Regions from separate parts of the Arthrobacter sp. Y3221160 genome, predicted to be linked through region 2. Evidence: predicted binding sites of a transcription regulator. Region 2 holds the regulator's gene; the other holds the start of a gene.
What was found. The regulator HspR, encoded in region 2, represses chaperone genes until heat shock. The targets are predictions, from matches to a motif close to AAGTTGAGTCNNNNNGACTCAACTT.
Positions count from the first base shown of each region.

Region 1 (14,814 bases), 970 kb from region 2:
CGGGACACCGTGAGCGGCGGAACCTACGCGGAGTTCGTGGCGCTGCCGGTATCCATGGTGGCGCGCAAGCCGGAATCGCTGGGCTGGGAGCAGGCCGCCGGGCTGCCGCTCACCGGCATGACAGCACAGCGGACCCTGGACGCCTTGGCCCCGTCAACCGGCGAGACACTCCTGATCCACAACGGGTCCGGCGGAGTCGGTCGAATCGCCATCCAGCTCGCCATCGAGCGCGGCCTCCGGGTCATCGCCACCGCCTCCAGGCAACACCACCAACGGCTGCGGGAGTTCGGCGCGGAACCGGTGGAATACGGCGACGGGCTGGTGCACCGCGTGCGCGGGCTCGCTCCGCAGGGCGCGGACGCCGTGGCGGACTTCGCGGGAGGGGTCCTGGAGGAAACCTTGGCCGTGCTGCGCAATGGCGGCCGGCACGCGTCGATCGCCGATCCGGCCGCAGCCAAGCACGGCGGCCACTACATCTGGGTGCGCCCGGAAGCTGCCGAACTCGCGCGGCTGAGCGCGCTGGCCGACGCCGGCAAGCTCACCGTGGACATCGACCGCACGTTTTCGATGGATCAGGCCGCGGACGCGATGCGCTACAGCCAGGAGGGCCACGCGTCCGGCAAGATCGTGCTGACGCCGTTTGCGGGACACACCGGCTAGCACGTGGCCGGATAGGACGTCTGATAGGGCAAGGCCGGAAGGCGGCAGGTGGGTCAGGATGGCGGAGCAGTTTGCGACGATCGACGCTTACATCGCGTCGTTCCCCGAGGACGTCAGGATCATCCTGCAGGAAATCCGGCAGCGCGGCCACGACGCAAACGACCCTAGCTCGCCTCGGACGGCCCGGGCCCCTCACGACAGCGGGCCCGCCCCCAGCCGTTGAAGCTGTGGGCGGGCCCGGCGCGGTCGGCGCTGGTCAGTCCTTCTGCGACGCCCGTCCCTTCGGCGCCAGCTCGGCCAGCAGTTCCTTGAGCCGCGCGTCGGTCAGGTACGTCATGCCTGTGAGCACGTCGGTGATCCGGCGCCGGTCCTCCGGCTTGAACCGCGTGCTGTCCAGCATGTCGGAGACCCACAGCCCGTCCATCGCCAGCCGGACGATGATCCCGATGATGCCCACGGGCTCGCGCGGGTCGAGATCCTGCCGGTCCAGCCGCTGGTTAAGGTAGACCAGCGACTCGGCCAGGTTCGGCTGCCGTATCGCCGTCGACAGCAACGCCGTCTGGTTGCGGTCGTTGTTGGCCCTGGCGTCGGAAAACGCCGCGATGTAGGCGCGCTCCTCGGCGCCCAGCGGCTCCGGATCGGCGTCGGCCCGCTCGCCCAGCTCGTGCACCAATTCCATGATGATCGCTTCGACGTCGCGCTCGACCTCGTCGATCGGCGCCCCAGGTTCGAACATGTTGCCCTCCCGTAGTTCCCCGGCGGGTTTGCCGCCTTGGCCAGTCTATCCACGGCGGTGCGGTGCCGCCGCGCCTCGGCATGGTGCGCCGAGCCAGCCCGGCTCAGCCCATATCGTAGTCAACTATTACGACGCCGGCGCCCGTCTTACGTGCCGCGCGTCACCCTTCTCCGGCCGCGGATAGTCTGTACGGGCAACTAATCGAACCCGTCGGAAAGGAGCAGCGTGGCCACCACCAGCGCCATCCGGCCGCGGGCAGACGCGGCATGGATCGTCGTCGTCCTGGCCGGCGTCACGGCCGCGATGCACATCTGGAAGCTGCCGTCGGCCATTCCCGTGATCCGGGACGAGCTCGGCATGTCCCTGGTGCAGGCCGGGGTGCTGCTGGGGGTGGTGCAGGTGGCCGGGATGGTCGGCGGCCTGGCGGTTTCCCTGCTGGCGGAAATGATCGGCGCACGCCGCTGCCTGCTCGCCGGCCTCTGGCTGCTCATCATCGGATCCGTCATCGGGGGCTTCGCCGACTCGGCCGCCGTACTGATGGCCTGCCGCGCACTCGAAGGAGCGGGCTTCCTGCTGACCACGGTGGTGGCGCCAGGGCTGATCCGGGCGAACACGCCCGGGGTCCGCGTCAATCTGGCGGTCGGCTTCTGGAGCGCGTACCAGGGCTTCGCGACCTTCGCCGGCCTGGTGGCCAGCGCGCTTATCCTACAGGCCACCAGCTGGCACACGTGGTGGTGGATCATGGCCGCCCTGACGCTCATTCCGATCCCGCTGGTGCTGAAGTTCGTGCCACAGGACCCGCGGCGCGACGGTTCCGGCCTGCCCGCGGCCACCCGTCGCATCGGCCGCACCGTCCGGTCCCCCAAGCCGTGGATCGCCGGCGTGGTATTCGCCTGCTACACCGTCCAGTGGATGGCCGTGGTCGGTTTCCTGCCCACCATCTACGAGCAGAACGGGGTCACCGGGATCTGGCCGGGCATCCTGTCCGCGGTGGTGGGCGGCCTGAACGCGCTGGGGGCCATCGGCGCCGCTCCGCTGCTGCAGCGCGGCGTCCCCCCGCGGCTGCTGATGATCCCCACCTTCATCCTGATGGGCACGACGACGGTGCTCACCTTCGGCATCGACTGGGCCGTTGCTCCGGGCGGCATGGCCATCCAGTTCGCCTGTGTGGCACTGTTTTCCATGGTGGGCTCGGTGATCCCGTCCACGCTCACCCGCATGGCCGTGGACTTGGCGCCGGCGGACGGGTCCCCGCCGGCCGCCATGGGGTTGATGCAGCAGATCTTCAACGTCGGCAACTTCACCGGCCCGGCCATGATCGCCTGGCTGGCCACGGTTACCGGCGGCTGGCAGTCCACCTGGTGGATGACCTGCACGTTCGCGGCCCTTGGCATTGGCCTGAGCGTGTACTTGAGCGAGAAACGCCTGGGGCTTAGCTTCGCCCACCGGTAGCTCCGGGCGGGGCGGGGCCGGGTCCGCCGGTGTGTTCGCTCCCATGTCTCGGACTAACTGCCCATCTTTGGCTACCCCTAAAGCGCGCTGACTAGGCGAAACGTCGGGAGCCGCCGCCAAGACGTGGGAGCGAAAAGCACCGCCCCCGTCCACTCCCGCGAGGCTCCGGCCGCACCGCCACGTCCACTCCCGCGAGGCTCCCGCCGCACCGCCACGGGCACTCCTCCGCGAAGCCCGGCCGCGTCTTCGTCGGACTCTTGCCCTCGCCGCGGCCGAGGAGGAAGCTGGAATCACGGCAAGCGGCCTCCCCCTTTTTCCCAGGAGTGATCAGTGATGACCGATGCGGCCCAGTCCCCGGACCAGCCCCTGACCAACCGCCAGGGCCACAAGGTCTACGACAACCAGAACACGCGAACCATCGGCGCCCGCGGCCCGGCGACCCTGGAGAACTACCAGTTCCTGGAGAAGATGAGCCACTTCGACCGCGAGCGCGTGCCCGAACGCGTGGTGCATGCGCGCGGCACCACGGCCTTCGGCTACTTCGAGGCCTACGGCAAGTGGGGGGACGAGCCGATCGGCAGGTTCACCCGCGCCAAGCTGTTCCAGGAAGCGGGCAAGCGCACCGACCTCGCCATCCGCTTCTCCACCGTGGCCGGCGGCCGTGATTCCTCCGAGGTGGCCCGCGACCCGCGCGGATTCGCCGTGAAGCTCTATACCGAGGACGGCAACTGGGACATGGTCGGCAACAACCTGGGCGTGTTCTTCATCCGCGACGCGATCAAGTTCCCCGACTTCATCCACTCGCAGAAGCCGGACCCGGTAACGTTCGAGGCGTCGGTGCCGAACCGGGCGATGGACTTCTTCAGCCAGTCCCCCGAATCCATGCACATGGTCATGCTGGTCTTCAGCCCGCGCGGCATCCCCGCCGACTACCGGCATATGCAGGGCTTCGGCGTGAACACCTACAAGTGGGTCAACGCCGCCGGCGAGACGGTGCTGGTGAAGTACCACTGGATGCCCAAGCAGGGCGTGAAGTCGCTGACCGCCGAGGACGCCGCGAACGTGCAGGCGCAGACCCTCGGGTCACACACCAAGGACCTCTACGACGCCATCGAAGCCGGCAACTACCCCGAGTGGGAGCTGGTGGTGCAGATGATGTCCGACGACGAGCATCCCGAGCTCGACTTCGACCCGCTGGACGATACCAAGGTCTGGCCGGAGGAGCAGTTCCCTCCCCAAGCGGTCGGGCGGATGGTGCTGAACCGCACCGCCAAGAACTTTTTCGCCGAGAACGAGCAGATCGCGTTCGGCACCGGCGTGCTGGTGGACGGCCTCGACTTCTCCGACGACAAGATGCTGGTGGGCCGGACGTTCTCCTACAGCGACACCCAGCGTCACCGGGTGGGCCCGAACTACCTGCAGCTTCCGGTCAACAGCCCGAAGGTGCCGGTGGCCACCAACCAGCGGGACGGCCAGTTGACGCACTTTGTGGACACCGCGCCGGGCCAGAACCCGCACGTGAACTACGAGCCGACTATCACCGGCGGGCTGCAGGAGGCGGCGAAGGATTCCGGTTACCACCACGCCGTCGGTCCCGAGATCGGCGGCCGGCTGACCAGGGAACGGATCGAGCGGACCAACGACTACCTGCAGGCCGGCCAGCGGTTCTACCTGCAAGAGGACTGGGAGCGCGAGGACCTGATCACCAACCTGACCAACGCGCTGGCGCAGTGCGACCGGCCGATCCAGGAGCGCATGCTCTGGCACCTCTACATGATTGCGGACGAGCTCGGCCAGGGCGTGGGCGGCGGCATCGGCATCTCGCTGGACGAGGTGAAGGACCTTGGGCCCCTGGCCAGCCAGAACCTTTCCGAAGCGGAGCAGCAGTGGATGGCCAACCTCGGCAAGAACGGGCCGCGGGACGTTTCCGGGCTGACCATGACGCACTGCGTGCCCAACGAACGTGTCAAAGTGGAGCGGTAGCCGTCACCGCGCGACCTCCACGTTTAAGCGGCGGCTGACCTGCGGAAATCCCGGACGGCGGCCGAATCCAGCCCGGATTCCGGCGGCCGGCCGCCCAGCCGGGCCCTCGCCAAGCCGTGGCATCCGCGGTAGCGTCTGTCCATGCGAGTCGCCGTGGTCGGAGCCAGCGGGAACGTCGGTACAGCAGTGCTGCGCCGGCTGCAGAAGGCGCGGGGCGAACGCGCGGACGACGTGGAGATCGTCGGCATCGCGCGGCGGCTGCCCGATGCCACGACGGAACCGTACGACGGCGTCACGTGGGTTTCGCTGGACATCGCCTCCCGCGATGCCCGGGAAAGGCTGACGCAGGCCTTTAAGGGATGCGACGCCGTCGTCCATCTCGCGTGGCTGCTGCAGCCGAACCACGATGAAGGGCAGTTGCGCCGGGTGAACGTGGACGGCACCTCGAACGTGCTCGCCGCTGCCACCAACGCCGGCGTCGGGCAAGTAGTCTGCGCCTCGTCGGTCGGCGCCTACAGCCCCGGCCCGAAGCACTCCCGCGTCCGCGAGGATTGGCCGGCCAGAGGCATCGCCAGCTCGCACTACAGCCGGTTCAAGGGCCAGCAGGAAGCGCTGTTGGACGAGTTCGCCGACGATCACCCGGAAATCAAGGTGGCGCGGCTGCGGCCCGGCCTGATTTTCCAAGCCGAGGCCGGCAGCCAGATCGGCCGCTACTTTGTGGGCCAGTGGATCCCCAAGTTCTTCCTCAACCGGCTGCGGTTGCCGCTGTTCCCGTTCCCCGAGGAGTTCATCTTCCAGGCATTGCATGCCAACGACGTGGCGGACGCCTACTGGCGGGTGCTGGACCAGGGCGCGAGGGGCGCCTTCAACGTGGCGGCCGAACCGGTGGTAACGCCCGGACTCGTCGCCTCCCTGTTCGGTGCCCGGCGCTGGCTTCCCGTTCCCGTGCCGCTGGTGCGGCAGTTGGTCGGCGCCGCGTGGTCCCTCCGGCTGCTGGCCAGCGACCCCGGCTGGGTGGACATGGCCCGCTACGCTCCGGTCATGGACACCAGCCGGGTTAGGGACGAACTCGGCTGGATACCGCAGGTGGATTCGTTGTCGGCGATCCGTGAAGTCCTGGCGGGAATGGCCGGGGCCGGAGGTGTCACGGAATCCCCCGCGATGCGCCCGCGCAGCCGCTGGACCCGTGCGAAGCCGGAGACCGGCGCGTAGTGTGGCCCCATGGGAAGCCGCGCGAAGAGCGCAGCTGCCCGGTCTGATCCCACAGGACGACCCGCTCGAGAAGGAGGACCTGATGAATCCGAACGAGGAGCGGCGCCCGGAACACCCGGACGACGCGAATGACGACACTCTGACTCCCGCCGACGCAGGCGGCATCGACAAGGAAGTCAACGAGGCCCACATCCCGGTCCACGGTGACGAGAAACTCGCCGACGACCTGGTCAAGAAGGCCTACGGCGACAAGGACCAGGACGGCCGCGGGGACGCGCCCAACGCGCCTTTCCCCGGCTGACTGGCACCGCCCGCACCTCCACCTAGCACCGCCCATCAACCGTCTACAGACAGGAGCACGCTGTGAAAGGGAAACTCACATTCGGCGCCGGCATCGCCCTCGGATTCGTCCTGGGTTCGAAATCCGGAAGGTCCGCCTACGATTCCTTGAAGGCCAAGAGTCAGGAGTTCTGGCAGAACCCAGCGGTCCAGGAAAAAGTGCACGAAGCCACCGACCTGGTCAAGGAAAAGGCACCAGGCGTCGCCGACCGTGTTACCGAAGCGGCCAAGAAGGCAGGGTCCGCGGCAACCTCCAAGCTGCCCGGCAACCACGGTTCGGGTAAGGACGACGGCGGCACCACCGGCCCCACCACCACCGCCGGCGGCACCACGGGCACCAGCACCCTCGGCGACACCACTGGCACCACCCTGGGCGACACCACGATGTCGGATCCGGCGCAGAACGACGAACTCGGGCAGAGCTGGACGGGCGAGGGAGGCACCATGCCGGACGGACCCGCCACCCTCAACAGGGACGACGACCTGCGCCCGCCCGGAGTGTAACCCGCCCGGGATTCTGGCGGGCCGGGCCCCTCGCCGGGGCTCCGCCTGCATCGACGGCAGTAGGGAAGGACTGGCATGACGGAGAACGACGCCGGCCAGGTCAAAGGTCCGCGGGACCAGTCGGGCACCGCGGCAGATCCGCCGGATGCTCAGGAGCAGCAAACGGCCGATTCCGCCCCCGAGCCCGAGGGCAAGGAGGGCATGAACATCGCGCCCGGGCCGGCTGAAGAGAAGGACCAGGAAACGCCGGACGACCGCGGGCTCACCACCGACACGAGCCCGAGCGACTGATCCACCGCGGGCACGGCAGCGGCCGTCCAGATACGGCCGCTGCCGTGCCCCTGTTCAGCCGCTGCCATGCCCGTTGCGCCGCTGCGGCGCGACCCGGTGCACAGCCGGTTAATCCGCCTTGACCACCGGCAGGTCGCTCCACTCGGTGGTGTAGCGTGGCGAGGAAAATTCGCGTTTCATTGACCACGCCGCGGGGGCCGCCAGCCCGCCCTGACCGAGGCCGATCGAGGCTTCGCCGAACTTGGTACGCACCGCGCCCAGCAGGTCGCCGATGTGCCGCTGTTCCAAATCGCTGACGAAGGGGTCGAAGGTCTGCTGGCCGACCGCGGGCTCCAGCCCCGACAGCAGGACCCCTGCCCGGACATAGTGGGCGCCCGGAGTCAGGCAGCCGCGCATGGCGGCCACGGCAGCCTTGGTCAGCTGGATCGGATCCTGAGTGGGCGTCGCCAGGGTGACGCTGGCCGCGGGAAACGATGCCTCGCCGCCGGCGAACCTGCTGGTCCCCGCAGTCACCGTCAGCACCGAGGCGCGCAGTCCCTCGGCCGCCATCCGGGCCGCCCCGCGTTGGGCATAGACCGCCATCACCTGGTCCATCTCCTCGAGGGTGGTCACCGGCGTGGAGAAACTGCGCGAGAACATGATCTGCTGCTTGTCGGCCCGCTCCTCCGCGTGCGGGATGCAGGGCGTCCCGTTCAGCTCCAGCACGGTTCGCTGCAGCACCACGGAGAACTTTTTTCGGATTGCCTGCGGGTCGGCGGCCTTGAGGTCTGCGATCGAATCGATCCCGAGGGCGTTCAGCCGTTTCCCCGTCCGTCCGCCCACGCCCCACAGCCCGGTGACCGGGACGCGTGACTGGATCCAGGCGATGTCGGAAGCGGGCATCGAGCCCAGCGAGCACACTCCGGCCATCTGGGGATTCCGTTTGGCAACGTGGTTGGCGAACTTCGCCAGGGTCTTGGTCTGCGCCACGCCGACGCTGACCGGCACGCCCACCTGCCGGATCACTGCGGCACGGATTCGGCCGGCAGTCTCCAGCAACTGGGCCTCGTCGCCGGGCAGGCCCAGGAACGACTCGTCGATCGAATAGACCTCCTGCCAGGCCCCGAACCGGCCGAGCACTTCCATCACCCGGGCGCTTAGGTCCCCGTACAGCTCGTAGTTGCTGGACCGCGCGACCAGCCCCCAGGCCTTGGCCCGCGGCGCCACCTGGAACCACGGCGTCCCGGTCTTCAGCCCCAGCTGTTTGGCCTCCTCGGAGCGCGCCACCACGCAGCCGTCATTGTTGGAGAGCACGACGACTGGCCGTCCCTCGAGGGACGGATCGAAGACCCGCTCGCAGGAGACGTAGAAATTGTTGACGTCCACCAGCGCGATCCGATCGCCGGGCCGGCCGGAGGTCGCTCCGCCGGAGCCCGACGGCTGGCCGGATGTCGCCCCGCCGGCCCCGGGCACGGGGGCGCTAGACATGGTGCAGGCAACGGGTGGCGACGCCCCAGATGCTCAGGTCGGCGAGTTCGCCCACCTCGGTGGGAACGCCGCCGTCGTCCGCCTGCAAGCGCACGCCGTCCGCGGTGAGATGCAGGCGCCGGACCACCAGTTCCCCGTCCAGCACCGCCACCACTACCGAACCGTCGCGCGGGGTCAAAGAGCGATCCACGATCAGCTCATCGCCATCACTGATCCCGGCCGCGGCCATCGAGTTTCCGGCCACCCGCATCACAAAGGTGCTGGTGCGGTCGCGGATCAGGTGCCGGTTCAGATCGATGCCGCCGTGGAAGTAGTCCCTGGCCGGCGACGGGAAACCGCGCGCCTCCTCGGGCGCTCCGCTGCCCATCTCCGGGCCCGCCGACGCATCCGACGGCTGCTCTACACCGAACATCCCGACCCCCGTCTTCGAACAAAGCTTCGAATCCAACAGTAGCACCGGCCTGCCGTGGCCTACATATGAGCCAGCTGCACTCAAGTTCGGGTAGCTTCTGGAATAATCCTGCCGTAGAGGCGTTAACATGAGTCGAAGGCACTCACGTTCCACAGGAGGATTATCCATGCCACTGTTCTTCGGACCAGCTTCCGGCAACGGTTCATTCGACGAGTTCCTGGCCCGCTACCTGCAGGGCCAGCGGGCGGCCCAATCCCGCACGGTCGACCTCACCCGGCTGCTCAGCCGCCGCACCCATGAGGTGCTGGCGCAGGCAGCCCGGTTCGCCGCAGGCCTCGGCCACATCGAGGTGGACGGGCTGCACATCCTGCACGTCATGGTCGGCCAGGAGCCGGCCGCCAGCCAGATCAAGCTGACCGGCGCGGACCCGCAGACCATCGCGCGTTCCGCGGAGCAGGGCCTGCCGGAAAAGACCGGCCCGACCCAGGAAACGCCGTCGCTCACGCCGTCGGCGCAGCGTGCCCTGCTGGACGCGCACCAAGTGGCCCGCGCGTTCGGCTCCACCTACATCGACCCCGAGCACCTCTTCGCCGCCTTCGTGCTGAACCAGGAGACCCCCGCCGGCCAGATCCTGGCCGGCGCGGGCGTCACCCCGCAGGCACTGCAGCACGCGGCGGAGACAGCTGCGGCGCAGCCCGACGGCCCCACCCCTGCAACCGGCCCGCAACAGAGCACCGGCACCGGGTCGGAAACTCCCATGCTGGACCAGTTCGGCACCGACCTGACGGCCCAGGCCCGGGAGAGCCGGCTGGACCCGGTGATCGGCCGCGCGGACGAAATTGCCCAGACCATCGAAATCCTCGCGCGCCGGACCAAGAACAACCCGGTGCTGATCGGCGAGGCCGGCGTGGGCAAGACAGCCATCGCCGAGGGGCTGGCGCAGGCCATCGTGGCCGGCGAGGTCCCCGAACAGCTGCGCGGCAAGCGTGTGGTGTCGCTGGATCTGCCGGGCATGCTGGCCGGCACCCGCTACCGCGGCGACTTTGAGGAACGCCTGACCAAGACCCTGGAAGAGATCAGCGCCGCGAGCAGCGAACTGATCGTGTTCATCGACGAACTGCATACCGTGATCGGCGCCGGCGGCGGCGAGGGCGGCATGGACGCCGGCAACATTCTCAAGCCCCGGCTGGCCCGCGGCGAACTGCACCTGCTCGGCGCCACCACCCTGGGCGAATACCGCAAGGTGGAGAAGGACCCGGCCCTAGAGCGGCGCTTCCAGCCCGTCATGGTCGGCGAGCCCTCGATCGAGGACGCCGTCCGCATCCTGTCCGGTCTCAAGGACCGCTACGAAGAACACCACCAGGTGGCCTACACCGAGGCAGCCATCCGTGCCGCCGTCGAGATGTCCTCCCGCTACCTCACCGACCGGTTCCTGCCGGACAAGGCGATCGACCTGATCGACCAGGCCGGCGCGCGGCTGAGCCTGCGACGCGGCCCGCGCGTTGACGTGGAGGCCATGCGCGGCCGGCTGGCCGAGCTGGAGTCGGCCAAGAACGCCGCCGTCGCCGAGGAACGTTACGAGGACGCCTCGAAGCTGCGCGACGAGATCGAAGAGCTGAAGGCCCGGCTGGAAGCCGCCTCCGCCCGGCAGTCGGCCCCGGGTGCCACGGAAGACCACGACGGCGGGGCCCGCCCCGGCGCGTCCTCCGATGTGGTGGGCGAGGCCGAGATCGCCGAAATCATCTCCCGCGCCACCGGCATTCCGGCCGCCCGGCTGACCCAGGGCGACCGGCAGCGGCTGGCCCGGTTAAAGGAGGACCTGCACGCCCGGGTGATTGGCCAGGATGATGCGGTGACCGCTATCGCCAGGTCCGTGCGGCGCAACCGCACCGGCATGGGGGACGAGGGCCGGCCCGTCGGCAGCTTCCTGTTCCTGGGCCCGACCGGTGTGGGCAAAACCGAGCTGGCCAAGGCCCTGGCGGAGTCGCTGTTCGGTGACGAGGACGCCATGGTGCGCTTCGACATGAGCGAATACGGCGAGCGCCACACCGTCTCACGGCTGGTCGGCGCCCCTCCGGGCTACGTCGGCTACGGCGAGGCCGGCCAGCTGACCGAACGCGTCCGCCGGCGCCCGTACTCTGTGGTGCTGCTGGACGAGGTGGAGAAGGCCCACCCGGACGTGTTCAATCTCCTGCTGCAGGTCCTCGACGACGGACGCCTTACCGACGGGCAGGGCCGCACCGTGGACTTCCGCAACACCGTGGTGATCATGACCTCCAATCTCGGCTCGGAGTTCCTGGCCAGCAAGGGCGGAGCGCTGGGCTTCACCGCCAACGACGGGATGGACGGCTTCGGAAGCGAGCAGGAACTGCGCGCCCGGGTGATGGGCCGGCTGCGCGAAACCATGCGGCCGGAGTTTTTGAACCGGATCGACGAGATCGTGCTGTTCCGCAAGCTGGACCAGGAGCAGCTGCGCTCCATCGTGCGGCTGCAGTTGCGCAAGACCGAAGTCCGGCTGGCGGCCCAGGGCATCGCGCTGGAGGTTGGCGAGGACGCCGTGGCCTGGATCGCAGAGGCCGGCTACGAGCCCGAATACGGCGCCCGGCCCCTGCGCCGCGTGATCCAGCGCGAGCTGGATGACCGGATTGCGGACCTGCTGGTGGCCGAGGCCGTTGCCGACGGCGGGCGAATCCGCGTGGCCGCCGGCGACGACGGGCTGCGCGTCGCGGCAGACAGCATGTCCGCGGCGGCATAGCGGCGGCGACTGACGCCGGGCGCGGTTGATGTGCCCGCGCGCACCAATCGCAACCCCGGAGCGATGGCGGGGCACTCCACCGGAGCGGGGTGTCCCGCCGCTCCGGTTCAGGCCAACGACAATGCGGAATAAAGGCGGGGCCTCACGGGCCCTCCTGCCTGCAATCGCGTTCCAGGGTTCCGGTGCCCATGGCCTCGCCCGCGACCCCGTGGTTCAGGGCGAGGGCGCCTCGGCCCGCCCTGGTGACTCTTCGCCAGTCCCGGAGCGGCCCGGCAGCGACGCCGCCAAGCCGCCGATAATGAGGTCGAGGCCGAAGTCGAACTCGTGGCTGAAGTCGTATCCGGGCTGCAGCACATGCTCCACGGCGAACTCCCGCAGGTGTGGATAGTCCTCGACGGTGAACATCTCCACCATCGGCCCGCCGACCTCCGCCAGACTGTCCGGCCCGTCGAAAGGCAACGATGCCTCCTGGAGAGCCGTCCCGTAAACGTACGCATCGAGCACCGCATAGGCGTGGGCCGCCAGCGGCAGCGAGAACCCGGCAGCCCGAAGGGTCCCCAGGGTCGCATCGTGGTGGCGCAGGTTTGCCGGTCCCGGCGCGGTGCGCGATTCCATCAAGGCTATGGCCCACGGGTGGCGGCGCAGCACGTCGCGGGCGGAGGCGGCACGCCGCTTCAACTCCGCCTTCCACTCCCGGCCCGGCACCGGCAGCTCTATCTCTTCGAAGACGGCGTCGACGATGCCGTCGAGGATCTCGTCCTTGTTCCGCACGTGGTGGTAGAGCGACATCGGTTTGGCGTCCACTGCCTGGGCCAGTGAACGAATTGTCAGGCGGGCCAGCCCGCCGCCGTCGGCGATGTCCATCGCGGCGCGAAGCACCCGTTCCCTGCTGAGTGGCTCACGTTGCGAGGGGGCGCTGCCCGGTTTTTTGATCATTGTTCCCGCGACTATAGCATTCTCGTACTTTGTACGGTAGCTTCGTACATTGTACGAAGTACTTGGGCTCCACATCATCCACGTCCTCGAGAAGGAAGTCCCATGGAACCAACAGAATCCACCCCTTCGGCCGCGAACACGCAGCCGGTTCCCGGCAGCGGCTCCCCCGACCCCACAAGACCCACCATGCGCGCCATAGTGCAGACCCGGTACGGAATCACCGATGCCCTGCACCCCGAAGAAATCGCAGTACCGGAGGTCGGCGAAAGCCAAGTCCTCATCAAGGTCCGCGCCGCAGGCCTGGACCGCGGGACATGGCACATGGCCACCGGCCTGCCGTACCCGGTCCGCGCCGTCTCCGGGTGGAAGTCCCCGAAGAACCCGGTCCCCGGGCTTGACGTCGCGGGAACGGTAGCGGCGGTAGGAAGTGCCGTCACGAAATTTTCGATCGGAGACGAAGTCTTCGGTTTCGGCAAGGGTTCCTTCGCGGAATTTGCGGTGGCAGCGGAGTCGCTGCTGGCCCGAAAGCCGGCAGACCTGACTTTCGAGCAGGCAGCGGCCCTTCCGGTCTCCGGCGTGACAGCGCTGCAGGCGCTGCGGGACGCCGGCCGCGTACAGGCCGGGCACCGCGTACTCATCACGGGGGCCTCCGGCGGCGTCGGCACCTACGCCGTGCAGATAGCCACGGCCCTGGGCGCCACGGTCACCGGCGTCTGCAGCGCCGCCAAGGCGGAGCTGGTGCGGAGCCTCGGTGCCGGGAGCGTCATCGACTACGCCCGCGAAGACTTTGCGGTAGCAGGACACAAGTATGACGTGATCGTGGACATCGCCGGGAACCCGTCCCTGTCGCGCGTGCGCCGGGCTCTTGCAGCGGACGGCACGGCGGTTATCGTCGGCGGCGAGCACGGCGACCGCTGGACGGGCGGCCTGTTCAGGCCGCTGGGCGGAATGATCCTGTCCCTCTTCAACCGGCAGCGTGTTGTCATGTTCATGGCCCGCCAGGCGGCTTCGGACCTCGAACGGCTGAGTGAGCTGATCGTCTCGGGGCAGCTGAAGCCCGTGCTCGACCACACTTATCCGCTGGAGCAGATGCCGGAAGCACTCCGCCGCCTGGAGGCCGGCGAGGTGCGGGGCAAGGTGGTCATCAAGGTCTAGGGGAGCCGACACACAACGCCAAATAGTGGTGCTCGGCACGGCCGGGTAACAGACTGGGAGCGTCACCAGTTCCGGCAGCCCCGCGAAGGAGCCACGGCCATGCTCAAAACCCATCTGCGTCTCAAACCTGTCCTCGAGATTCTGGCGGCGGCAGCCGCAACCGGCACCCGGCCTGACGCCAGGGACGTCATCAGCGAGGCCTTGCGGCGCGTACCGCCGACCGCGCACGAGAAGGAGTTGCTGAGCGGCGGTGTGCCCCGCGGCTTCAAAAACCTGACGACGGCGACCGCGCGGCTGGTGAAAGCCGGCTGGATGTCGAAGGGCCGCGGCGGGTGGGCCATCACCGAGGACGGGCTGCGGGCGGTCACCGCCTTTCCCGATGCGGCCGAACTGGCCGCGGCCCTCGCGGCGGGAACCCCGCTGCCGGAACCGTCGCCGCCGGCGGCGGAGCCCGCCCTGTCCGCCGACCAACCCGCCGGAGTCGCCGTGGTGGGCGACTTTGGCGTGCTGCTCGGCGCCGACCAGGATTGGGACCCGGCCGACGGGGCGGTGCAGATGCGCTTCGACGCCACGGACGGCTTGTGGAAGCTGGACGCCGAGCTGCCCGCCGGCCGGTATGCGTTCAAGTTCGCACTGAACGGCTCGTGGGAGGAAAACTACGGGGCGTATGGCGTGCTTGACGGCGCCAACCACGAGTTCCAGCACGACGGCGGCGCGCTCACCATCGCGTACGACCACGCCATCCATGACCTGGCCGCGACGTCCCGACTGGTCCGCGCCTGACCCTTCGGGGCTTGGCGCGTCATGCGCGCCGCCCGTCTAGCCCGTCGTCGTCAAGCCCGCCGTCGCCATGCCCGCCGTCGTCGTTCAGGCGCTGGCCAAATGCTCCGCCTCCGGCACCAAACCGGTCGC
Region 1 covers NZ_JBNHHU010000001.1:2,647,234-2,662,047, reverse strand. The annotation lists gene AC5RWG_RS12380 (NADP-dependent oxidoreductase) at 1-660, shown strand, start outside; gene AC5RWG_RS12375 (TetR family transcriptional regulator) at 917-1,396, opposite strand; gene AC5RWG_RS12370 (MFS transporter) at 1,622-2,848, shown strand; gene AC5RWG_RS12365 (catalase) at 3,182-4,831, shown strand; gene AC5RWG_RS12360 (NAD-dependent epimerase/dehydratase family protein) at 4,973-6,043, shown strand; gene AC5RWG_RS12355 (hypothetical protein) at 6,126-6,344, shown strand; gene AC5RWG_RS12350 (hypothetical protein) at 6,407-6,886, shown strand; gene AC5RWG_RS12345 (hypothetical protein) at 6,962-7,177, shown strand; gene AC5RWG_RS12340 (Y-family DNA polymerase) at 7,286-8,644, opposite strand; gene AC5RWG_RS12335 (LexA family protein) at 8,637-9,011, opposite strand; gene AC5RWG_RS12330 (ATP-dependent Clp protease ATP-binding subunit) at 9,223-11,811, shown strand; gene AC5RWG_RS12325 (TetR/AcrR family transcriptional regulator C-terminal domain-containing protein) at 12,025-12,747, opposite strand; gene AC5RWG_RS12320 (NAD(P)-dependent alcohol dehydrogenase) at 12,850-13,902, shown strand; gene AC5RWG_RS12315 (pullulanase X25 domain-containing protein) at 14,002-14,685, shown strand; gene AC5RWG_RS12310 (CarD family transcriptional regulator) at 14,770-14,814, opposite strand, start outside.
Region 1: a site for HspR is predicted at 9,181-9,205, ahead of AC5RWG_RS12330 (ATP-dependent Clp protease ATP-binding subunit). Genes of this name have one in related genera too.

Region 2 (14,814 bases):
ATCGGCTCCAGCAACATGGACATGCGCTCCTTCTCCCTGAACATGGAGGTCTCCGTCATGATGCTCGGGGACCACATCGTTGAGCAGGTCTCGGAGATCCAGGACAGCTATCGGGTCATTTCCCGGGAGCTCACGCTCGAGGAGTGGAGGCAGCGGCCCCGCTGGCAGCGCTACGTGGACAACGTGGCCAGGCTGACGGCCACGCTGCAGTAACCGGGCCCCGCTCGGGGCGGTGCTTGTTGCCCTCCATGAACGCCGCCAGGATCTGCCGCTTGAAGTCCGGCCGCGGGTGCGCCGCGGTGGACTGCGTTACTCCGGAAACGTTGCCCCGAGCGCCGAGAGCACCCCGTAGGCCTTGGCGCGGACCTCGTCCCATTCGTCTTCGGGCACGGAATCGGCCGTGATCGCGCCGCCAACGCCCAGGCTCAACCGGTTGCCGTCCATCACGAGGGTGCGGATCACCACGGACAGGTCCGCGGCCCCGTCCAGCGAAAAGTAGCCCACGGCACCCGAGTAGACGCCGCGCGGTCCGGTCTCCAGCCGATCCAGGATGTCCATGGTGCTGATCTTCGGGGCGCCCGTCATCGATCCGGCGGGAAAAGCAGCGGCCACGGCCTCCGCCCGCACCGCCCCGGGCAACAGCTGCGCGTCGATCGTGGACACCATCTGGTGCACCGTCGCGTAGGACTCTATGGCGCACAGCCGGCTGACCTGCAGCGAGCCCGGCACGGCAAAGTGGCTCAGGTCGTTGCGCAGCAGGTCCACGATCATGATGTTCTCGGCGCGGTCCTTGGCGCTGCCGGCGAGTTCCTCTACGACGGCGGCATCGGCGTCGGGATCCTGGAGGCGGCGGCGCGTGCCCTTGATCGGTTCGGCCCGCAGCCGGCCACGGGCGTCGAGGCCCAGGAACCGCTCGGGCGACGTGCTGGCCACGGTGAGCCGCCCGAACCGCAGGAGGCTGGCAAAGGGCGCGGGGTTGCGGCTGCGCAGGGCCAGGTAGGTGTCCAGCGGATCCAGCGGTTCCGCCGCAGTCGCCTGCAGCTCCGTGGTCAGGCAGACCTCGTAGGTGTTTCCCTCGGTGATTTCCGCCTGCGCTTCCCGGATTTTGGCCAGATAGGCCTCGCGCGTGTCGCGGGAACGGAATTCCGGCGCCTGTGGCGGCGCGGCCGGAGCCGGGGCGGGGCCGGCGGCCGGGGACAGTCCGCTGACCACCGCACCGGTAGCGGCGAGCCAAGCGTCGGCGTCGTCCCCCGCGGACGGGCCGGCCAACGCGAGGAGCCACGTGCACTGCCGCCCGTGGTCGAGTACGACGGCCCGGCCGGCGAACAGCAGAGCGGCATCCGGCGCCCCGTCCCGCACCTCGGCACCGGCGTCCGAGCCCCCGGTCTCGCGCTTGAGCCCGTAGCCCAGGTAGCCCAGCCAGCCCAGGGCGAAGTTCCCGGGGACCCCGGCCGGCAGGGTGACGGTGCGGCGTCCCCACACGGTGTCCAGCCAGCGGAAGAAACCGCCACGGATCCGGGCGGTGGCGTTGCCCTGGCCGACCACGGTGGTGCCGTTGCGGTGTTCGGCCCAGGCGCCGAAGGCTCCGCCATCGTCGGCCAGGACGCTGATCCGGTTCCGGTCGGCGGATTCACGGGTATTTGAACTGTCCAGCCAGACGCTGCGGCGGGAGCCGGCGTACAGGCGCCGGTAGATTTCTTCGGCGTCCGGATAGGCGGCCAGGCGTTCGGCGACCAAGCGGACGCCCTCGCGGGCGGCACGCTCCGGGGCCAAGGCGTGTTCGAGGGCGGGCACCGAGGCCAGCGCGTGGAGCACCTGCGCCGGATCGGTGCCGGAGGGACCGGATTCGACGACGACGTCGGCGGCCGCCGCGACGTCGTCGCCGGCCAGCCAGGCCTCTTCCTGCTCCGCCCAGACGTCCCAGAACGGTTCATACGTATCGCCGTCCCGGGACAGGGCGCGGGTGCGCCGGTCGGCGGAGGGCGCCTGCAGCCAGATCACGGCGTCGAGGAGCCCGCGGGCAGCGGCATGGGCGGCACCGACGCCCTCGAACACCACCACGTCGGCCGGCTCCGTGGTGCGGGAGGCGCCGTCGCCGTTTGCTTCCCAGTCCCAGGCGGTCCAGTGCGCGCTGTCCCCGGCGGCCAGGGGCCGCAGCACGGTTTCCAGGTACCGCTGCTGCCCGCCGGCCAGGCCGTGCCAGCCGGGGTAGATGTCCTCCAGGTGGAACAGCGATACCGTGCGGTGGACCCGCAGCATCGCTGCCAGTTCCACGGCCAGCGTGGTCTTGCCGGCCCCCGAGCGCCCGTCGACGGCGATCAGTACGGGCTTAGTGCGCACGGATTTCCCCGCATCCGGTCGCGGCGGCGGCCCGGACCGGGGGATGCCCCCGGACGGGGCCGCGGCGGCAGGGGCAGCCGGTGCTGGCGGCGATGATGCGGTACATGTCCTTGAGTCTATGAGAACCGGGCTACAGGAACGCCAGCATGAGGCCGACGGCGATGAACAGCGTGCCGAAGACCCGGTTCATCATCATCAGCCCGCGCGTGGTCCGCGTGAAGCGCTGGAAGGACCGGGCCGCGGCAGCGAAGAAGAACCACATCACGAGGATGTCCACCACCACCACGGTGGCGATCAGGACCAGGTACTGCTGCAGCTGGGGCTGGTCCAGCCGGATGAAGCCGGGCATGAAGGCCAGGAAGAAGACGATCGCCTTCGGGTTGAGCAGGTTGACCCAGAGTCCGCGCCGGAACATGGAGAAGGCGGGCTCGTTGCGCCGCGACTCTTCGATTTCCGCGCTGCCCGTCGGCTTGGCGAAGAACTGCCGCAGGCCCAGGTAGATGAGGTACACCGCGCCGGCGTACTTGATGGCGGCGAACAGCATCGGCGAATTGGATACCAGCAGGCCCAGGCCCAGCGCCACGATCACCACGTGGATGACCAGGGCGGCCTGCTGGCCCAAGATCCCCCAGATGGAACGGCGGAAGCCGGCGTTGAGCGAGTTGCTCATGGTGTTGATGGCGCCGGCGCCGGGGGTGAAGCTGATAACCAGGGTGGCGCCGAGCAGCGCCAGCCATAAGGAGATTTGCACCAGATGATCCTACGGTGCGGACCGGCAGGTTTCGGTCAGCGGGACTCGAGCACGGCCATGGCCGCGTTGTGGCCGCCCAGGCCGCTGACCCCGCCGCCGCGCCGCGCGCCGGCCCCGCAGAGCAGGATCCGCTCGTGCGCCGTGCCCACGCCCCAGCGCCGCGCCGGGGTGTCGAGCGGTTCGTCGTCTTCGGCGAACGGCCAGTCCAGGGGACCGTGGAAGATGCTGCCGCCGGTCAGGTTCAGCTCCCGCTGGAGGTCCAGGGTGGTCTTGGTTTCGATGCACGGCTCTCCGCGTTGATCGCGCAGGATGCAGTCCTCGATCGGCTCGGCGAGCACGGAATTGAGCGAGGCGAGCACGGCGTCCTGCAGCCGCTGCCGCATCGCGTCGTTGTTCTCCTCGGTGATCAGCCGGTGCGGGGTCTGCAGCGTGAACACGGTGAGCGTGTGGGCTCCGGCTGCCTGCAGTTCCGGCGAGAGAATGGAGGGGTCGGTCAAGGAGTGGCAGTAGATCTCGGCGGGCAGCGGATCCGGCACCCGGCCCGCGGCCGCTTCGGCTGCGGCCCCTTCCAGCTGCGAGTACAACTCGTTGATGTGGAAGGTGCCGCCGAACGCCGCCTCCGGCGCCACCAGGCCATCGCGCAGCTTCGGCAGCCGGGACAGCAGCAGGTTCACCTTCGCCTGCGCGCCTTCCGGCGCCGCTTCCGGCCGGGTGGCCGGCCCGGCGCCGGCGGCGGCGAGCAGCCCGTTGAGGACGGCGGGGGAGACGTTGGCGAGCACGCGTTCCGCCGAGACGACGACGCCGCCCGCGCCGCCGTCGTCGTACGTCACCTCTCCCTCGGGAGAGACGGAGGTGACCCGCGCCCGGGTCCGCAGCTCCGCGCCGGCGCTGCGGGCCGCCTTTTCCAGCGCCGCGCTGACCGCACCCATGCCGCCTTCGGGCACGTCCCAGTCACCGGTCCCGCCGCCGATCACGTGGTAGAGGAAGCATTTGTTCTGCTGCAGCGAGGCGTCGTGGGCGCCGGCAAAGGTGCTGATCAGGGCGTCGGTGAGCACCACCCCGCGGACCAGATCCGAGCCGAAACTGCGCTCGAGGACCTCGCCGATCGGCCGGTCGATGAAGTCGTGCCAGGCCTCGTCGTCGCCGACCCTGCTGCGCGCCTCGGAGCGGCGGGGCAGCGGTTCGGTGACGGAGGGCCAGAGGGCGCGCGCCAACCGGCCGGTGCGCTGATAGAACCCGGTGAAGGGCTCGAAGTCGGTGGCCGCGCCCACCGCGGCGAAGGAGGAGCGGGTGGCGTCCGGGTCCTGGTTGTCCACCAGCAGGCCCGCCGCGGTCCCGGGCAGGGGAGTGTAGGACGAGAAGCGCCGGCGCAGCAGCCGCAGGTCCAGCCGCAAATCCTCGATGATGCGACGCGGCAGCAGGCTGACCAGGTAGGAATAGCGCGAGATGCGGGCCCCGGTGCCGGGAAAGACTTCCGCCGAAACCGCGGCGCCGCCGACCTGGTCTTCGCGTTCGAGCACGAGGACGCTCCGCCCGGCGCGGGCAAGGTAGGCGGCCGCCACCAAGCCGTTGTGGCCGCCGCCGGCGATGATCACGTCGTAGTGCCCGGGCATATCAGTCCTTCCGTCCCGCCGGCGGGATCAGGGTTTGCGGGCCAGGATCTCGCCGTTGGGAATCAGGAACCACGCATCCGGGGCAGCGGCCCACGTCAGCCATCCCCGGGCTATCCGTTCCAGCCCGGCCCGGTCGATCAGTCCCCGCTCCAGCGACTGTTCCGCGTAGCCGGAATGCAGGACCCGCTCCGACCAGACTTCGCCCTGCCAGCGGCGCTGCTCCTCGGTGGCGTACAGCCAGTTGGACGACGACGGAGTGATGTCGTGGAAACCGGCCGCCTGCGCCCAGGCGATGAGGTGCCGGCCGGCGTCCGGTTCGGCGCGGTTGCCGCGGGCCAGCTGCTGGTAGGTCTCCATCCAGTCGTCGAGTTCGGGCAGTTCCGGGTACCAGCTCATGCCGTGGAAGTCGGCGTCCCGGACGGCCACGATGCCGCCCGGCTTGACCACCCGCCGCATCTCGTAGAGCGCGGCCACCGGGTCGGTCAGGTGCTGGAGGACCTGGTGGGCGTGCACGACGTCGAAGGTGTCGTCATCAAACTCGAGGTCATAGATGTTGCCCGCGACGAAGGTGGCGTTCTCGATTCCGCGCAGGGCGGCGAGTTCGGCCGCCTGGGTCAGGACATCGTCGGACCGGTCCAATCCGGTCACCTGTCCCGGGGCCACCCGCTCGGCCAGGTCAACGGTGATGCTGCCCGGGCCGCAGCCCACGTCCAGCAGCATCATCCCCGGCTTAAGCTCCGGCAGCAGGTAGGCCGCGCAGTCCTCGGCGGTCCGGATGGCATGGGCTTTGACCACGCTTTTGTGGTGTCCGTGGGAGTAGACCTCGTCCTTCATAGTGGGAGACTACTCCGCGCCCCCGCGGCCAGGCGGCTGCCGTGCCGGAATGTTGCGCTATTTGTCGGCCGACGTGACCTCGGCCGACGAGACTTCGGCGCAGGCCGTTTCGGTGGCGGCGATGATGTCCGCCAGGAACGCCGCGAGCCGCTGCCGGTCTTCCGCCGGATAGTCGGAGAGCACCCGGCCGATGTTGCGGGCCAGCGGCGCGAACATGGCGCCGCCGGTGGCGCGGGCCAGGTCCGTCAGCTCCAGGTGCACCTTGCGGCGGTCGGTGTCGCTGCGGGTCCGCTTCACGTGGCCGGAGCGGTCCAGCCGGTCCACCAGCGCGGTGGTCGCCGGCGAGCTGAGGTGCAGCTCGTTCCGCAGGCTGCCCGGCGTCACCGTGCGGCCGTCGTCGGCGGCCCGGACCATCGCGGCCAGGGCGTTGAGGTCGGTGCGGTGCAGGGCGTCCCGCTGGCTGACCGCTTCGATGTAGCGTTCGCTCTCCACGACGAACTGCTGCAGCAACAGCAGCAGCCGCTCTTCACTGTGCGCCACGTTCCTCCCTCCGGCAGCCTCTCCAAGGATAGTTCACCCGAGACTTATCTCCACGCTGGAACTACTCTATAGTGGAGCTTGTTTTAGTCCGTCGACTGACAGAGGTCCGGTTCCCATGGCCCGTTGGCTCAGAATGCTCCTGCCCGCCCTGGTTGTGGTTGCCTGGCTCGCCGCCGCGGGCCTGGGCGGACCGACCTTCGGCAAGCTCTCCGAGGTCTCCACCAACGACCAGGCGGGATTCCTTCCGGCCGGCGCCGAATCCACCGCCGCGGGCGAATGGCAGGAGCAGTTCCTGGATGCCGATGCGGTCCCCGCCATCGTCGTGGTCGAATTCGACGACCCGCTCCAGCCGCAGCAACTGGCGGAGTATGCCCCGCTGGCCGAACAGCTGTCGGAGGCCATCGGGCCTGCGGGAGGTGGCGCCGCCGGGGTGGTCGGCCCGATTCCGTCCGATGACTTCGAAGCGGTGCAGTTCATCGTCCCGGTGCCCGAGGACCTGGATACCGGCGAGGCGGTCGCCGGCCTGCGCGCCGTGCTGGCGGCCGAACTCCCGGCTTCCGCCACCGGCTATGTGACCGGACCGGCCGGATTCATCGCCGACCTGGTGGAGGCCTTCGGCGGGATCGACGGGCTCCTGCTGGCCGTGGCGCTGGGCGCCGTGTTTGTCATCCTGCTGCTGGTCTACCGCGCGGTCCTGCTGCCGTTCCTGGTTTTGCTCACCTCCGTGTTCGCCCTCTATGCGGCCATCCTCGTGGTGTACTGGTTCGCCCTGCAAGGCTGGATCCGGCTCAGCGGGCAGAGCCAGGGGATCCTGTTCATCCTGGTAATCGGCGCCGCCACCGACTACGCCCTGCTGCTCACGGCCCGCTACCGCGAGGCACTGGGCGGGCAGGAGTCGAAATGGGCGGCAATGAAAACCGCCTACCGGGGGTCCGTCGAGCCGATCGCAGCCTCCGGCGCCACGGTGATCCTGGCCCTGCTCTGCCTGCTGTTCTCGGACCTTAACTCCAACCGCAGCCTCGGGCCGATCGCCGCGGTCGGCATCGTGTTCGCCGTGCTGGCCGCGCTGACCTTCCTGCCCGCCGTGCTGCCGCGCCGCCTTCTGGCCGATCGTCCCCCGTCCCGGCCACCACCTGCACCGCGCGCGGCCCGACCGCCCCGTGGCCGGGACCGAGGGCCTGCGCGGGCTCTGGCTGCAGGTGGCCCGGCTGGTTGCCCGCAGGCCGCGGGTGACGTGGCTGGCTTCGGTGCTGGTCCTGGTGGCCGGGGCGCTGGGCGTGCTGCAACTGCAGGCGCACGGCGTGCCGCAGTCGGAGCTGGTGATGGTGCAGACGGATTCCGCCGACGGGCAGGAGGCCTTGGGCCGGCACTTCGACGCCGGTACCGGCAGCCCCGCCGTCGTCGTCGCCGATGCCGCGGCACGGGACGAGGTGCTGGATGTGGTCCGCAACCAGGAGGGCGTGGCGTCCGCGGAGTTTTACACCCGCGGCGACGCGGTGGTGGAACTGGACGGCCGGGTGCTGATCAATGCCACGCTCCGGGACGTGCCGGACTCCGAAGCCGCCGAGGGCACCGTCGCCGACCTGCGCGGGGCGCTGGACGGCGCCGATCCGGGCGCGCTGGTCGGCGGCGTCACCGCGGTGGCGCTGGATACCAATCTGACGGCGCAGGCCGACCTGCTGAAGATCACCCCGATGGTGCTGGGCGTCATCCTGCTCATCCTGATCCTGCTGCTGCGCTCGGTCCTGGCCCCGGTGCTGCTGGTGCTGTCCGTGGCGCTGTCCTACCTCGCCGCCCTGGGGGTCTCGGCGCTGGTGTTCAACCATGTCTTCGGCTTCCCGGGGGCGGATGCATCGGTGCCGCTGTTCGGCTTCGTGTTCCTGGTGGCGCTGGGCATCGACTACAACATCTTCCTGATGACCCGGGTGCGCGAGGAATCCCTGCGGCTGGGCACCCGGCCCGGCATCCTGCGGGGGCTGGGCTCCACCGGCGGCGTCATCACCTCGGCCGGCGTGGTGCTGGCGGCGACCTTCGCCGCGCTCGCGGTGATCCCGATCCTGTTCCTGGTCCAGCTGGCGTTCATCGTGGCGTTCGGGGTCCTGCTGGACACGGTCCTGGTGCGGTCGCTGCTGATCCCGGCGCTTTCCTACGACCTCGGACCGAAGATCTGGTGGCCGGCCAAGTTGTCCCGGCGGGGCCTCCCACGGGACCCGGCGGAGCAGAAGTTGAGTCTGATGCGCTCAACTTGATTGACAAAGCCTGTCGTCCGAGTAAACTTGAGTGCAGAAGGCTCACATCGGCTGCCGCCCACCGCGGCGCCACCCGGATACTCCGGGGGTCGGGCCGCCCACAGTAATCCAGGCCGTTGCGGCGGCCGCAAAGGAAGGACACGCGTATGTCTCGTGCAGTAGGTATCGACCTCGGAACCACCAACTCCGTTGTTTCAGTTCTGGAGGGTGGCGAACCCACCGTCATCGCCAACGCCGAGGGCGGCCGCACCACGCCGTCCGTCGTCGCGTTCTCCAAGTCGGGCGAGGTGCTGGTCGGCGAGATCGCCAAGCGCCAGGCCGTCAACAACATCGAGCGCACCATCGCCTCGGTCAAGCGCCACATGGGCACCGACTGGAAGGTGGAGATCGACGGCAAGAACTACACCGCCCAGGAAATCTCCGCCCGCATCCTGCAGAAGCTCAAGCACGACGCCGAGTCCTACCTGGGCGAGAAGGTCACCGACGCGGTGATCACCGTGCCGGCGTACTTCAACGACGCCGAGCGCCAGTCCACCAAGGAAGCCGGCGAAATTGCCGGCCTGAACGTGCTGCGCATCGTCAACGAGCCCACCGCGGCGGCCCTGGCCTACGGCCTCGACAAGGGCAAGGAAGACGAACTGATCCTGGTCTTCGACCTCGGCGGCGGCACGTTCGACGTGTCCCTGCTGGAAGTCGGCAAGGACGAGGACGAATTCTCCACCATCCAGGTCCGCGCCACCTCCGGCGACAACCGTCTCGGCGGCGACGACTGGGACCAGCGGGTGGTCGACTTCCTGCTGCAGCAGGCCAAGTCCAAGGGCGCCGACCTGTCGAAGGACAAGATCGCCCTGCAGCGCCTGAAGGAAGCGGCGGAGCAGGCGAAGAAGGAACTGTCCTCGGCCTCCTCCACCAACATCTCCCTGCAGTACCTCTCCGTCACCCCGGAGGGACCGGTGCACCTGGACGAGCACCTGAGCCGGGCCAAGTTCCAGGACCTGACCGCGGACCTGCTCGAGCGCACCAAGAAGCCGTTCCACGACGTGATCACGGAAGCCGGCATCAAGGTCTCCGACATCGACCACATCGTGCTGGTCGGCGGCTCCACCCGCATGCCCGCCGTCGTCGAACTGGTCAAGGAAATGGCCGGCGGCAAGGAGCCGAACAAGGGCGTGAACCCCGACGAGGTCGTGGCCGTTGGCGCCGCCCTGCAGGCCGGCGTCCTGAAGGGCGAGCGCAAGGACGTCCTGCTGATCGACGTCACCCCGCTGTCGCTGGGCATTGAGACCAAGGGCGGCGTGATGACCAAGCTGATCGAGCGCAACACCGCGATCCCGACCAAGCGGTCCGAGACGTTCACCACCGCGGATGACAACCAGCCCTCCGTGGCCATCCAGGTCTTCCAGGGCGAGCGCGAATTCACCCGCGACAACAAGCCGCTGGGCACCTTCGAGCTGACCGGCATCGCGCCGGCGCCGCGGGGCGTGCCACAGGTCGAGGTCACCTTCGACATCGACGCCAACGGCATTGTGCACGTGTCCGCCAAGGACAAGGGCACCGGCGCCGAGCAGTCGATGACCATCACCGGCGGCACCGCGCTGTCCAAGGATGACATCGACCGCATGGTGCGGGAGGCCGAAGAGCACGCCGCCGAGGACAAGAAGCGCCGCGAGGCCGCCGACGTCCGCAACTCGGCCGAGCAGTTGGCCTACTCGGTGGACAAGCTGCTCGCCGACAACGACGACAAGCTGCCCGAAGAGGTCAAGACCGAGGTCAAGGCCGACGTCGACGCCCTGAAGTCCGCACTGGAAAAGCAGGACAACGACGACGAGGTCAAGGCCGCGTTCGAGAAGCTGCAGGCATCCCAGACCAAGCTGGGCGAGGCCATCTACTCGCAGGCGCAGGCCTCCGGCGCGGCCGGTGACGGTGCGGCCGCCGGCGACGGTGCCTCCGATGCCGGCTCCGGTGCGGCCGACGAGGACATCGTGGACGCCGAAGTGGTCGACGAAGACGAGAAGAAGTAACCATGGCGGAAAAAGGTAACGAAGAAGAACACCAGAGCGAGCCGGTGAACTTCCGCGACAACCGCAAGATCGATCCGGAAACCGGACAGGTCCGCGGCGCTTCGGGAGCAGCCGGGAACGCCGGGCAGGCCGCGGGAGAAACCCCCGCGGCCGGCCAGGGCGCCGACGCCGACGCGCTGGCCCAGGCGGAGCAGATCCTGAACGGGGCCGAGGTCCCGGCCGGGGAATCTGTTGCCCAGGGGAGCACGTCGCAGGAGGCCGAGGAGTTGAAGAACGACCTGCTCCGGCTGCAGGCGGAGTACGTGAACTACCGCAAGCGGGTGGAACGCGACCGCGCCGTGGCCGGCGAGATGGCCGTCATCGGCGTGCTGAACTCGCTGCTGCCCGTCTTGGACGACATCGACGCGGCGCGCCAGCACGGCGATCTCGCGGACGGACCGTTCGCGGCCATTGCCACCAAGCTGGACGGTGTGCTCAAGACCTACGGTCTGGCCCGCATCGAGGAGACCGGCGTCGAATTCGACCCGAACATCCACGAGGCCTTGATGCAGCAGCCCGACGCCGAGGTGGAGCTGGACACCGTCAGCCAGGTCCTGCGCCTGGGCTACAGGGCCGGCGACCGGGTACTGCGCGCCGCCCAGGTAGTGGTAGCCGTACCGGCAGAATGACACCGGCAGCGGGCGCCACGGCGCCCAGCCCCTGATGACGGGTTGGCCTTCGGACGCTCGGAGGCCAACCCGTCACCGTCCGGGGGCGCCGGTGCCCATAGACTTTGTGACAACTGAAAGGAGGCGCCTGCATGGCTAGCCAGGACTGGGTCGAGAAGGACTTCTACAAGATCCTCGGTGTCTCCAAGGACGCATCCGACGCGGACATCAAGAAGGCGTACCGCAAGCTCGCGCGGACCCACCATCCGGATACCAACCGGGGGGATGAGGGTTCGGAAAAGAAGTTCAAGGACATCTCCGAGGCCTACTCGGTCCTCTCGGACCCGGGGGAGCGCGAGCAGTACGACGCGATCCGCGCCATGGGCAGCGGCGCGCGCTTCAGCGCCGGCGGTCCCGGCAGCGCCGGCGGGCCGGGCGCGGGCGGCTTCGAGGACATCTTCGGCAACCTGTTCGGCCAAGGCACCCGCACCCGCCCCGGCTCCGCGGGCACCGTGCCGCCGGAGTTCGCCGATCTGTTCGGCGGTTTCGGCGGTTTCCCGCAGCAGCAGCCCCCGCGCAGGGGCGCCGACCGCACCGCAACCACCAGCATTTCCTTCGCCGGTTCCATCAACGGCACCACCATCGGGCTGCGCGAACCCAGCGGCGAAGTGATCGACGTGCGGATCCCGGCCGGGATTAAAGACGGCCAGAAGGTCCGCGTCCGCGGCAAGGGCCAGGCCGGCCCCGCCGGCGCGGGCGACCTGATGGTGACCGTCAACGTCAAGCCCCACCCGTTCTTCCAGCGCGACGGCGACAACATCCGGATCCACGTCCCGGTCACGTTCCCGGAGGCCGCGCTGGGCGCGCAGATCGACGTGCCGACCCTGACGGGTGAATTCGTCAAGGTCAAGGTGCCGGCAGGAACACCCTCCGGCCGAACGCTCCGCGTGAAGGGACGCGGGGTGAAGACCTCGAAGAACACCGGCGACCTGCTCGTGACCATCGACGTGGTGGTCCCGCAGAACCTTGGGAAAGAGGCCGAAGACGCGGTTAACGCCTTCGCGGCGGCGACTGCCGGGTCCGACCCGCGCGGGAATCTTGCCGCCAAGGCCAGGCTGTAGCGGGAAGTTACGACAGGTCGGGACAGTCCGGAGGGGAAACGCGCGAAGCGCAGGAGGGAGAGCACCATGAGCATCGATATGAACGCGCCGATCTTCGTGATTTCGGTGGCGGCCGAACTGGCGGACATGCACCCGCAGACGCTGCGCCAGTACGACCGTCTCGGCCTGGTCTCTCCGTCGCGCCAGCGGGGCAGGCAGCGCCGCTATTCGCAGAAGGACGTGAACACCCTGCGTGAGGTCCAGAGGCTGTCCCAGGAGGGCGTCTCGCTGGAAGGGATCAAGCGCATCCTCCAGCTGGAAAACGAGGTCGCCGCGCTCAAGGCCCAGGTCCGGGACCTCTCCGAGGAACTGATGGCACGGCAGCGCCGGGGCACCGACTCCAGCCGGGTGTTCGCCGCCGGCCTCGCCGGCGACGTGGTGACGCTGGCCCGCGGCCAGCGGCCGCGTCCGCGCAGCCAGGCGCTGATGGTCTGGCGGCCGCAGCGCTGACCCGTCCGGCCGGCGCCTGTGATCGGACGCCCGCAGCTGCCGGCCCCGGGCAGGCGGCTGCGGGCAGGATGGCGGCGTGGAGCTACTTGATCATTTCGCCGTCGGGGGCGACCACAAACCAGACGTCGTTCACGCCCTGTCCGGTCGTGTCTCCCGGGGCCTTGTCCTGCGCCCAGTAGTAGATGGGCATGCCGTTCAGCGTCACCTGCTGTTGCCCGTCCGGGGTGTCGATGAGGCCCACCTCCGCGGTGACCCCGTCGAGTTCCGGCTCTTCCTCGGCCAGCACGGGCGGCCACGCGGCCAGGCAGTCGCCCGTGCAGGCGCTCTCGCCTGAGTCCGGGACATCCTTGGTGAAGTAGTAAACGGTCATGCCTTCGCCGTCCACCACGATTTCGCCCAGGTCGGATTCGGCCGTCGTGAGGGTAGAGGCGGCGCCGGATGCCTGCGCGCCGCCGGTCTCCCCGCCGTCTGTCTCCGGCGCCGCCGGCGTGGTCATTCCGGGGGCGCCCGTCGTCGGCGCCTCGCCTGCCGGCGGTGCCTCCGGGCCGGCAGGCGTTTCCGTACCCGAGCCTCCTCCGCACCCGGCGAGGCCCATCATGGCGGCGGCCAGCAGGGCTGCCGCGGCTGTCTGCGTGATTTTCATGGGGTTCCTTTTGCGGTCTCCCGGGCGGTGCCCGGAACGTCGTGCCGCGGGGCGCGCGGCCCGCTATTGGCAAAGACGCCGGCCGCACCCACAATGGTTCAACGTCGGGCGGAGTGGATCCCGCGGGCTGGATGAACCGGAACGCCGCCGCCGTCGTCGTACCCGGTAGGACGCCGCGTGGGACGCTGCACTGGGACGTCCGCCGCCGGCGGGGCGGCCGGGGCTGCCGGGAGGAAGGAGGCGGCCGTGGCATTGGACGACGAGGCCGTGGCCCGCCTCTACCGCGACCACGCCACGGCGCTGCGCCGGTTCGTGCGCGCGGCGACCTCCGACGCGGACCAGGTGGAGGACGTGGTGCAGGAGACGATCCTGCGGGTGTGGAAGCGCGGCCCGGAAACCGACAACATGCGCGGCTACCTCTACCAAACCGCCCGGCATGTCATTATCGACGGCTACCGGCGCCGCACCCGGCGGCCGGGCGAGACCGGCCTGGGCGAGGACGAGCCGGCCAGCGAAGAAGACCAGCTGGAGCGGCTCCTGCTCCGCGTGGTCATGGAGGAAGCGCTGGCACGCATCAGCCCCGAGCACCGCAACATCATCCTCGCCCTGCACTACCAGCGGCTCACGTCGTCCGAAGCCGCCCGGTCGCTGGGCATTCCGCTGGGCACGGTGAAGTCGCGGGCGTTCTACGCGGCCAAGGCCCTGCGTGCCGTACTGGACGAGATGGGGGTGGGGCAGCAGTGAATGCCAACGAGGAACAGCACCAACTGCTCGGCCTCTATGTGCTGGGCGGACTGGACCGCCGCGAACGGGCGGACTTCGAAGAACACCTGGCCTCCTGCCCCGCGTGCCGCCGGGAGGCCGCGGAGCTGGAAACGCTGCCCGATCTGCTGGACGCGCTGCCACGCGACGCCGCCTTGGAGCTGGCGGCACCGCCGCAACACGAAGTCGAGGAACGCACCCGGGAACTGGTGGACGAACTCGCCCGCCGGCGGCGGAAGGAGCGACGGCGGTGGGCCGGGTTGGTGGCGGCGGTGGCGGGCGTGTGCCTGGTCGCCGGGGCGGCCATCGGGCCGTTGCTGACCCAGCAGCAGCAGCCGCCGGCGACGGAGAGTTATGTGATGACCGCCGACGGCGGCCTGCAGCTGGAGCTGGCGCTGGTGCACAAGGCGTGGGGCACCGAGATGCAGGTAGCGGGGGAGCAGCTGCCGCGGGACGGACTACTCACCCTCTGGGTGACAGGAGACACCGGCTACACCTACCAGGTGGCCTCTTGGCAGGCGACGCCGGCGGGCCGCGCCACGCTCACCGCAGCCTGCGCCATGGCCACCGACGAGATTGTCCAGGTGGAGCTGCGCAACGGGGCGGACACAACGCTGGCGGCAGTGGTTACGGACTGAGCCCGCGGGGTCCAGTGCGGTTTAGCTCAGGCGGGGATCAGTTCCGGCGGTAGGCCAGGTCGAAGATCATCCGCCCGGCGTCGTGGGCCTTCTGCTCGAAGCTGGTCATGGTCCGGCCGTCGAAGCGGGGCGCCCAGCCGCCGTGCTCATCCATGCCTTCACCGGT
Region 2 covers NZ_JBNHHU010000001.1:1,673,443-1,688,256, reverse strand. The annotation lists gene cls (cardiolipin synthase) at 1-213, shown strand, start outside; gene pabB (aminodeoxychorismate synthase component I) at 310-2,340, opposite strand; gene AC5RWG_RS07820 (LysE family transporter) at 2,471-3,091, opposite strand; gene AC5RWG_RS07815 (phytoene desaturase family protein) at 3,127-4,704, opposite strand; gene AC5RWG_RS07810 (class I SAM-dependent methyltransferase) at 4,732-5,538, opposite strand; gene AC5RWG_RS07805 (MarR family winged helix-turn-helix transcriptional regulator) at 5,596-6,078, opposite strand; partial or broken gene AC5RWG_RS07800 (MMPL family transporter) at 6,194-8,327, shown strand; gene dnaK (molecular chaperone DnaK) at 8,474-10,348, shown strand; gene AC5RWG_RS07790 (nucleotide exchange factor GrpE) at 10,351-11,016, shown strand; gene AC5RWG_RS07785 (DnaJ C-terminal domain-containing protein) at 11,148-12,116, shown strand; gene AC5RWG_RS07780 (heat shock protein transcriptional repressor HspR) at 12,183-12,605, shown strand; gene AC5RWG_RS07775 (COG4315 family predicted lipoprotein) at 12,688-13,248, opposite strand; gene AC5RWG_RS07770 (sigma-70 family RNA polymerase sigma factor) at 13,495-13,992, shown strand; gene AC5RWG_RS07765 (anti-sigma factor family protein) at 13,989-14,648, shown strand; gene trmB (tRNA (guanosine(46)-N7)-methyltransferase TrmB) at 14,686-14,814, opposite strand, start outside.